One region of the Streptomyces clavifer genome, then DNA from elsewhere that is predicted to be linked to it. Evidence: riboswitches for the same ligand, from Rfam matches in the RefSeq annotation. Region 1 holds a riboswitch; the other holds the start of a gene.
What was found. A riboswitch is a leader RNA that binds a small molecule or an ion and turns the genes downstream of it on or off. The one in region 1 is predicted to bind cyclic di-AMP.
Positions count from the first base shown of each region.

Region 2: linked by a shared signal. The riboswitch ahead of OG927_RS20200 (C40 family peptidase) and the one ahead of OG927_RS03745 (C40 family peptidase) in region 1 are both predicted to bind cyclic di-AMP.

Region 1 is NZ_CP107793.1:926,946-931,356, forward strand. Features, by position in the region: gene OG927_RS03730 (TetR/AcrR family transcriptional regulator) at 1-209, opposite strand, end outside; gene OG927_RS03735 (ABC transporter permease) at 330-1,325, shown strand; gene OG927_RS03740 (hypothetical protein) at 1,880-2,188, shown strand; cyclic di-AMP (ydaO/yuaA leader) riboswitch at 2,554-2,726, shown strand; gene OG927_RS03745 (C40 family peptidase) at 2,730-3,200, shown strand; gene OG927_RS03750 (LysE family translocator) at 3,219-3,866, opposite strand; gene OG927_RS03755 (LysR family transcriptional regulator) at 3,939-4,411, shown strand, end outside.
Region 2 is NZ_CP107793.1:4,592,851-4,597,261, forward strand. Features, by position in the region: gene OG927_RS20195 (hypothetical protein) at 1-280, shown strand, start outside; gene OG927_RS20200 (C40 family peptidase) at 479-1,648, opposite strand; cyclic di-AMP (ydaO/yuaA leader) riboswitch at 1,647-1,805, opposite strand; gene pcrA (DNA helicase PcrA) at 2,063-4,411, shown strand, end outside.

The DNA of each region.
Region 1 (4,411 bases):
ATGGAGCGGAAGGCCTCGTCGGCGATGGCCGCGATCAGGTCCTCCTTGCTCGCGAAGTAGCGATAGACGGCCCCGGCCGACAGTCCGACCTCCTTCAGCACGTCCTGCATCGATGTGCCGTGGAAGCCGTTGCCGGAGAAACAGCGTGCGGCCCCGGCAAGGATCTGCCGACGACGGGCGTCTAGGTGCTCCTGGGATACGCGTGCCATGACCCAAACCTAAAACGAACGTTCCTTCTTGACAAGGATCCGCCCCGGGCGGACAGTGAAGCCGTCGTAAAACGAACGATCCTTCTCTTTGGATCGCCACTTTCGAATCGAGGCACCCCCATGTCTGCTGCACCGAACCGCCGTGCGGTGGTGATCGTCCTGCTCGTCCCCCTGGCGGTGACGCTCGCCCTCTGGGCCTTCGCATGGCCTGCCGCACGGATCGCGCCGCGCGATCTGCCCGTGGGCGTCGCCGGGTCCGCTGCCGCGGCCGGTCAGCTGCAGGAGCGGTTCCAGCAGCATGAGGGAGCCTTCGAGATCCACCGCTACGACGACGCGGCCGCCGCACGCACCGCGATCGAGAACCGGGTCGTATACGGCGCCGTCGTGGCCACCGGCAAGGGGCCGCAGCTCCTCGTCGCGTCGGCGGCGGGCCCCGTCGTCTCCCAGTTGCTGACCCAGATGGTCGCGGGAGCCTCACCGGCAGGAACCGCCGTACCGGTCACCGATGTCGTCGCGGCCCCGGCGGCAGACCCCCGCGGCAGCGCGCTCGGCGCGAGCATCCTGCCGCTGGCCATCGCCGGGGTCGCCGCCGGCGCGGTCGTGACCTCGATGAAGCTGCGCGGCGCCCGGGCTGCGGTGACCCTGGCCGGCACGGCGGCGCTGGTGGGCATCGCCACCACCGCGGTCACCCACAGCTGGCTCGGCGCGATCACCGGGGCCTGGTGGACGGAGGCCGGCGCCATCGGGCTGACCGTGCTGGCGATCGGCTCGATCGTGGCCGGCCTGGCCACCCTGATCGGCCCGGCGGGGATCGGCCTGGGGTCACTGCTGATCGTGCTGCTGGGCAATTCGTTCTCCGGCGTCACCAGCGCACCCGAGCTGCTCCCCGAGCCGGTCGGCCTGATCGGCCAGTGGCTGCCGCCCGGCGCGGGCGGCTCGCTGCTCCGGTCGGTCGCGTTCTTCGACGGAAGGGGCGCCGGCGGAGCCGTGGCGATCCTGGCGGCCTGGGCTGCGCTCGGCCTGCTCGCCGTCCTCGTCGCCGGCCGCGGGCGCCCGGAGCGGACCGACGGCGCCGCAGCCCCCGCGTCCGAGCCCGATCCCGTACCCGTGGGCTGAGTGTCCTCACACCGGAGCCGGCCGCGCACCCGCCACACCGGAGGGGTGGCCGACTCGTGAGCACCTCGGCCGTTTCGGCGCCGAGGGGGGCCTCTCCCCCTCCCTCCACTCGCCCTGCGGCTCGCTCCACGCCACGACGGCGACGCACGACCCAGGATGCCGCGCCCCCGTCCACGACGTGGAGGCGTTCCTCCTCGGACGGGCCGACCGCGGGTGCGGGGGCGCGGCTCGCGGCCGCCCCGGCCGACCGGGGCGGCGACAGGCACGGGCGGGCCGGGGCGGCGACATGCACGGGCCGGTGGGCGGGTAGTCATACAACAGCCTGCTCCGGACGCTCCGGTGCGGGACCGGCCCCCGGTCTCCGGCTCGGGGAGGGCGAGTTGGTGCGTGTCCACGCGATGCCCGTCGCCGTGCCGGCCCGTCACACGGGTTTTCCGGCGGGAGTTCGACCCGTCGAGCGGCACACCCTCGACGCCCCGGCGTACGGATGCGTGGATCACGCCGTGGAGAACCGCGCACCGCCCCAGTCGCCGCACCCCGCGAGGTGGACCCCGATGCCCTCACCCCAGCTCCCGCCGCTTCCCGCACTGACCCGCGCCGAAGCCGAGTTCATCGACTGCTATCTGGAAGTGCTCGACCAGATCGGCCGGATCAATCCGGCCCGTGGGAGCGACACCTACGGAGCGCTGAGGGCCGCTCAGGCGCTGGCCTCACGGGCCGCCGACCTCCGCGACGCGCTCGCACTCATGCACGACCGGGGCGAGACGCAGATTCACGCGGCCACGCTGGCACGGGCACTGCGACTGCTGGACGGGGAGCGACGCGCAGGCCGGGTCACCATGCCTCCGGATCCGACGAGTTGACAGCTGCCCCACCCCGGATCCCCCGCCCCCGCCGGCTCTCGACGCCCTTTCACGACACGCCCGGTGGGAGGACCAGTTTCGCTCGCTCGTTCGGCGTAGACGCTCGCCCGCACGAGGGACAGTCCAACTTGCGCAGTGTGCGCGGACGCCAAGCGGAATATGTACTTCCGCCGCTGGTACGGGGCTGGTCGGACAACGCCGACGAGGCCCGGAACAGAACCCGTCCACCCGAATGGATCAGTCGTGATGACTCTCACATAACGCCATTTCAGCTCGGAAATCCGGCGGTCCGTGAGTAAAGATCCCTGGGACGACAAGCCCCCGCCACCGCGGCGGGGCGGTCCGGGCGGACGCCGAGTCCTGCCGCTGTCCGGATGCCTGGTCGACAGAAGTGGATCGGCAGGAGTGGAGGACCCGAGCACAACGGGCCGACCGGAATTCCGGGCGGCCCTCGGGGTGAAGCCGCCGTGTGCGGCCGGGCAACTTCGCCAGCCCGAACCCGACAGGTCATCCTTCACAGGCGGCTGACGAAGGGTTGCGCATGACTGCGCAGGTTCATGTCCCGTCTCTGCTTGCCCGGGCCGGAACGGCCTCGGTCCTCACCATCGCTCTGGGTACCACCATGCTGGCGCCCGGCCTCGTCAACGACGCCGAGGCAGCGACCCACTCGACGAAGGCACTCAAGATCGCTGCCTCGAAGAAGGGCTCGCCGTACGGCTACGGCGCCACGGGGCCCAACCGGTTCGACTGCTCGGGCCTCACGCTCTACTCCTTCAAGAAGGCGGGCAAGAAGCTCCCCCGCACGGCCCAGCAGCAGTACAACAAGACCCGCCACCTCACCAAGTCGCAGCGGCAACGCGGCGACCTGGTGTTCTTCCACTCGGGCCGGAGTGTCTACCACGTGGGCATCTACGCCGGCGGGGGGAAGATCTGGCACTCGCCGAAGACCGGTGCCGTGGTCCGGCTGGAGAAGATCTGGTCGAAGAGCGTCTGGTACGGGAGGGTCCGCTGACGGCTGTAGCCACCTGGATCAGTGCAGCAGGGGTCCGGTCACCAGGACGAGGCCCAGTGCGGTGAGCGCCGCGCCGCTGCCGCCCTCGATCGCGCGGGCGGTACGCGGCCGGCGCAGCCACCGGCCGAGACGGTCCACCAGCAGGGCCACGGCCGGGAACCAGACGAGCGCCAGCAGTACGACCATCGACGCGAGCAGCAGGGTCCTGGGAAGGGGCGGCTGCCCGTCGGGGACGAACTGGGGCAGCAGGCTCAGGAAGAGGACGGGCGCCTTGGGGTTCAGGGCGTTGGTGAGGAATCCCTGGCGCAGCGAGCGCCCGGGGCTCATCGGCGCCCTGTCCCCGGCCTCGTCCGAGGACGGGTTCCCCTCCGCCACCGGACCCCGTCGGCGTATCGCGTACAGGGCGCCGAGCCCCAGACAGAGCACGTAGGCACCTCCGAGCAGCTGCACGGTGCGGAAGAGCACGGGCATCGTGACCAGTACGGCGGCCAGACCGGCGACGGCCAGCGCCGTGTGCACGAGCAGGCCCCCGGCGACTCCGACCGCGGTGGCGACCCCGGATCCACGCGAGGCCAGGGCGTTGCGTACGACCACGGTGAAGTCCGCGCCGGGCAGCGCGACCATGCCCGCGGCCACCCCGATGAAGGCGATCAGTTGTGCGTCCATGTGCACACGATGACCCCGTCGGGCCTTTAGCGTGTACTTGCAATCTTCTGGGTCTGCCAAAAGGAACGCTTAATGTACGATCCGACGCGCCTGGCCGCGCTGGTGGCGGTGGCCGAGGCCGGTTCGATCACCCGGGCGGCTGCGCGGCTCGGCTACACCGCGCCCGCACTCTCCCAGCAGCTGGCCAAGCTGGAGCGGGAAGCCGGTGCGGTGCTCCTGGTGCGGCACCATCGCGGGGCGCGGCTGACGGCGGCCGGTGAGCTGCTGGCGGGGCGGGCCAGACGGGTGCTGGACGAGATGGACCAGGCCCGGCACGAGCTTGCCCGCCTCGCAGGGCTGTCGGGAGGGCGACTGCGGGTCGGTACGTTCACGACGGCCGGAATCCATCTGCTGCCCCCTGTGCTCGCCGCCTTCCGGCGCGCCCACCCGGACGTGGAACTGACCGTCACGGACTACGAGCCGCCCTCCGGGGTGGCCGCGGTGGCCGCGGGTGAGGTGGATCTGGCGCTGACCCATGCGTACGAGCCCGCGACCGCGGAGCCGAT
Region 2 (4,411 bases), 3.7 Mb from region 1:
CCAGATGAAGGCCATGGGGGCGGGCACGGCCCGCTTCGTGCCCGCCATGCTGCACGGGGCGCTGACCATGCTGGTCACGGGGATCGCCCTCGTCGGGCTCAACCAGGCCGACGACCAGACGGTGAACAACGTCAAGATCGGCATCAAGCTGGTGATCCTGATCGTGATCCTGGCGCTCGTCTACGTGAGGCGGGACGAGGAGCGGGTGGGGAAGGGCGAGTTCGCCGCCGTCGGCGGGCTGACGGTCGCCAACATCTTCATCGCCACGCTCTGGACCTGAGTGGGCCCGTCCGGCGCGGTCCGCTTCCCTGAGCGGACCGGCCCCCGGTCCAGGGGCCGGTCCGTGCTTCGCGGGCGGGGCCGCCCGGTGTGCGCGGCGAGCGGGGCGGGCGTACGAGCCGTTCGGGCCCGTACGCCCGCCCCCGTAACGCCCGCCCTGCGTGCGCCCCCCGTATGCCCGCCGTGCGCCCGTCCGCCGTTACGCCGGGCGCACGCTGCCGTAGATCGGCATGGAGTAGATCGACTCCTCGCGGACGTTCGCGCCCGGCTTCGGTGCGTGGATCATCATGCCGTCGCCCTTGTAGATGCCGACGTGGCTGATGTCGTCGTAGAAGAAGACCAGGTCGCCCGGCTGCAGATCCGCCGTGGCCACCCGGGTGCCGACCTTCACCTGGTCCCAGGTCGTGCGGGGCAGGTCGACGCCCGCCGCCTTCCAGGCGGCCTGGGTCAGGCCGGAGCAGTCGTACGAGGACGGGCCCGTCGCCCCCCAGACGTACGGCTTGCCGATCTGGGCCCGGGCGAAGGACAGGACCTTGTCGGCCTTGGACGCGTAGCCGCTGTCGGATCCGGTGCCGCTGCCCGTCCCCGTGCCGGAGTCCGCCTCCCCCGCGGAGGCTTCCTCCTCCGCCGCCCGGTCTGCCTCCGCCTTCGCCTTCGCGGCGGCGGCCTGCTGGCGGGCGAGCTCCTCCGCCTTGCGCTCGGCCTCCGCCTCCTTCTTGCGCTCCAGCTCCGCGAGGCGTGCCTTCTCCTCGGCGGTCAGCTTCGACAGCAGGGTGCGGGCCTCGGCCAGCTTGTTCTGCACCTGCTGCTTGCTGCTGCGCAGCGTGGCCTGCGACTCGGTCAGCGTCTCCAGGCTCTTCGTCGCCTCGACCCGCTTGGCCGCCGCCTCGTTCTGCTGCGTGCGGAAGTCGCCGACCGCCTTCTGCTGCTGGGCGGTCATCCGCGCCATCAGCTGGTCCTGGTCGAAGTACGCCTGCGGGTCGTCCGCGAGGAAGAACGTCGCCGTCGGGGCGATCGCACCGCCGCGGTACTGGGCGGCCGCGTAGTGGCCCAGCTCCCGGCGCGTCTCGTTGAGCTTGTCGGCCCGCTTCGCCGCGGCCTCCAGGAGGCTGTCGACCCTGGAGCGCTGCTGCGCGGACGCGGTCTTCGCCTTGTTGTACTGCTGCGTCGCGGTGCCCGCCTGGCGATACAGGTCGTCGACCTTCTTCTGTACTTCCTCGACGCTGGGTTTCGGCTCCGTCGGAGCGGCCGTCGCGCTCTGCGTCGAGAGCAGGGTGACGGAGGCCAGCGCCGCCGTCGTGAAGCCGACGGCGGGGGTGGTGCTGCGCACCCGCGTGCGCGGCTTGCGATGCGATGCCAAGACCGGCATCTCCTTCCGTGGACCGCCTACCGGGTTAGCTGTCGGGTTCGGGCGGAACGGAAGGCTGCCCTACGGTCCTGGGGGCGGACCGATTCACCCCGGTGCTGCGTGTGGGTCCCCGGTTCCGGCCCCCGCGAGGGCGGCACGGATTCGGCGGGGGCGCCCGTGTGGCGTAGGTCGCCTCAAAGGGGTACGGGTCACCCGTCGGAGCACGCTAACCAACCCGTGGTGTCCCTGTGAAGGTTGATGTTCGATATGCCCGATACATTTCTGTGACCTTCGCACACCGGCTGTCCGCGGGGCGGTTCCGGGCCCGGAATTCCTACGCACCGTGGGCGGACGGTCTCCGTACGCTTACGGATCCGGCCCTCGTGCCGAATGCGGCCCCGGGGTGTCGGTGCGGCGGCCTAGACTCGTCAAGCGATGAGCAGCCTCTTTGACGACAGTTTCCTGACCGGCCTCCAGCAGGCGGACGAAGGCCCCCCGCCGCCCCCCGAGGGCCAGGCGCCCGAAGCGGTGCCGGAGGGCCTCTTCGAGGACGTCTTCGACACGCCTCCGCCGCCGCGCGACGCGTACTACCGCGACGGCGCCCCGCGCCCCGTCGTCGACTCCGCCGCGCTGCTCGACGGGCTGAACACCGAGCAGCGTGCCGCCGTCGTGCACGCCGGATCCCCGCTGCTCATCGTGGCCGGGGCGGGCTCGGGCAAGACCCGGGTGCTGACGCACCGGATCGCCCACCTGCTGGCCGAGCGCGGGGTGCACCCGGGGCAGATCCTGGCGATCACCTTCACCAACAAGGCCGCCGGTGAGATGAAGGAGCGCGTCGAGCAGCTCGTCGGGCCGCGCGCCAACGCCATGTGGGTCATGACGTTCCACAGCGCCTGCGTGCGGATCCTGCGCCGCGAGTCGAAGCTTCTCGGCTTCACCTCGTCGTTCTCGATCTACGACGCCGCCGATTCCAAGCGCCTGATGGCGCTGGTCTGCCGCGATCTGGACCTCGACCCCAAGCGCTACCCGCCGAAGTCGTTCACGGCGAAGGTCTCGAACCTGAAGAACGAGCTGATCGACGAGGAGACCTTCGCCGGTCAGGCCGCCGACGGCTTCGAGAAGACGCTGGCCCAGGCCTACGCGCTCTACCAGGCGCGGCTGCGCGAGGCCAACGCCCTGGACTTCGACGACATCATCATGACGACGGTCCACCTGCTCCAGGCGTTCCCCGACGTCGCCGAGCACTACCGCCGCCGCTTCCGGCACGTCATGGTCGACGAGTACCAGGACACCAACCACGCGCAGTACACCCTGGTGCGTGAGCTGGTGGGCCCGGCCGGCGAGGCCGACGCCCCGGGCGAGCTGTGCGTCGTGGGCGACGCGGACCAGTCGATCTACGCCTTCCGCGGCGCGACCATCCGCAACATCCTCCAGTTCGAGGAGGACTACCCGGACGCGAAGACGATCATGCTGGAGCAGAACTACCGCTCCACGCAGACCATCCTGTCCGCGGCCAACGCCGTCATCGAGCGCAACGAGAGCCGCCGCCCCAAGAACCTCTGGACGAACGCGGGCGCCGGCACCCGGATCACCGGCTACGTCGCCGACACCGAGCACGACGAGGCGCAGTTCGTCGCCGACGAGATCGACCGGCTGACGGACACCGGGGACGTGAAGGCGGGCGACGTCGCCGTCTTCTACCGCACGAACGCCCAGTCCCGTGTCTTCGAAGAGATCTTCATCCGTGTCGGGCTGCCCTACAAGGTCGTCGGGGGAGTGCGCTTCTACGAGCGCAAGGAGGTCAGGGACGTCCTGGCCTACCTCCGGGTCCTCTCCAACCCCGAGGACACCGTCCCGCTGCGCCGCATCCTCAACGTGCCCAAGCGGGGCATCGGCGACCGCGCCGAGGCGATGATCGACGCGCTGTCGCTGCGCGAGAAGATCTCCTTCCCGCAGGCGCTGCGCCGCGTCGACGAGGCGTACGGCATGGCGGCCCGGTCGGCGAACGCCGTGAAGCGGTTCAACACGCTCATGGAGGAGCTCCGCACGATCGTGGAGTCGGGGGCGGGGCCGGCGGTCGTGGTGGAGGCCGTCATGGAGCGGACCGGCTACCTCGCCGAACTCCAGGCGTCCACCGACCCGCAGGACGAGACCCGCATCGAGAACCTCCAGGAGCTCGCCTCCGTCGCCCTCGAGTTCGAGCAGGAGCGGGCGGAGGACGAGGGCGCGGGCACGCTCGCCGAGTTCCTGGAGAAGGTCGCGCTCGTCGCCGACGCCGACCAGATCCCCGACGAGGACGAGGACGGCTCCGGTGTCGTCACGCTGATGACGCTGCACACCGCCAAGGGCCTCGAATTCCCCGTGGTGTTCCTGACCGGCATGGAGGACGGTGTCTTCCCGCACATGCGCGCGCTGGGTCAGGTGAAGGAGCTGGAGGAGGAGCGCCGGCTCGCTTATGTCGGCATCACGAGGGCCCGTGAGCGGCTGTACCTGACCCGGGCCTCCATGCGCAGCGCCTGGGGACAGCCTTCGTACAACCCGCCGTCGCGGTTCCTGGAGGAGATCCCGGACCAGCACCTGGAGTGGAAGCGCAAGGGCCCGATGGCGGCTCCGGCGGGACCGACGTCGGGGATCACCTCGTCGCTGTCCTCGTCGCGCTCCAAGGCGGGGCCCTCGGGCTTCGCGACCCGGCGCTCCGCGGACAAGCCGGTGGTCACGCTGGTGGCGGGGGACCGCGTCACGCACGACCAGTTCGGTCTGGGCACGGTGACGGCCGTCGAGGGG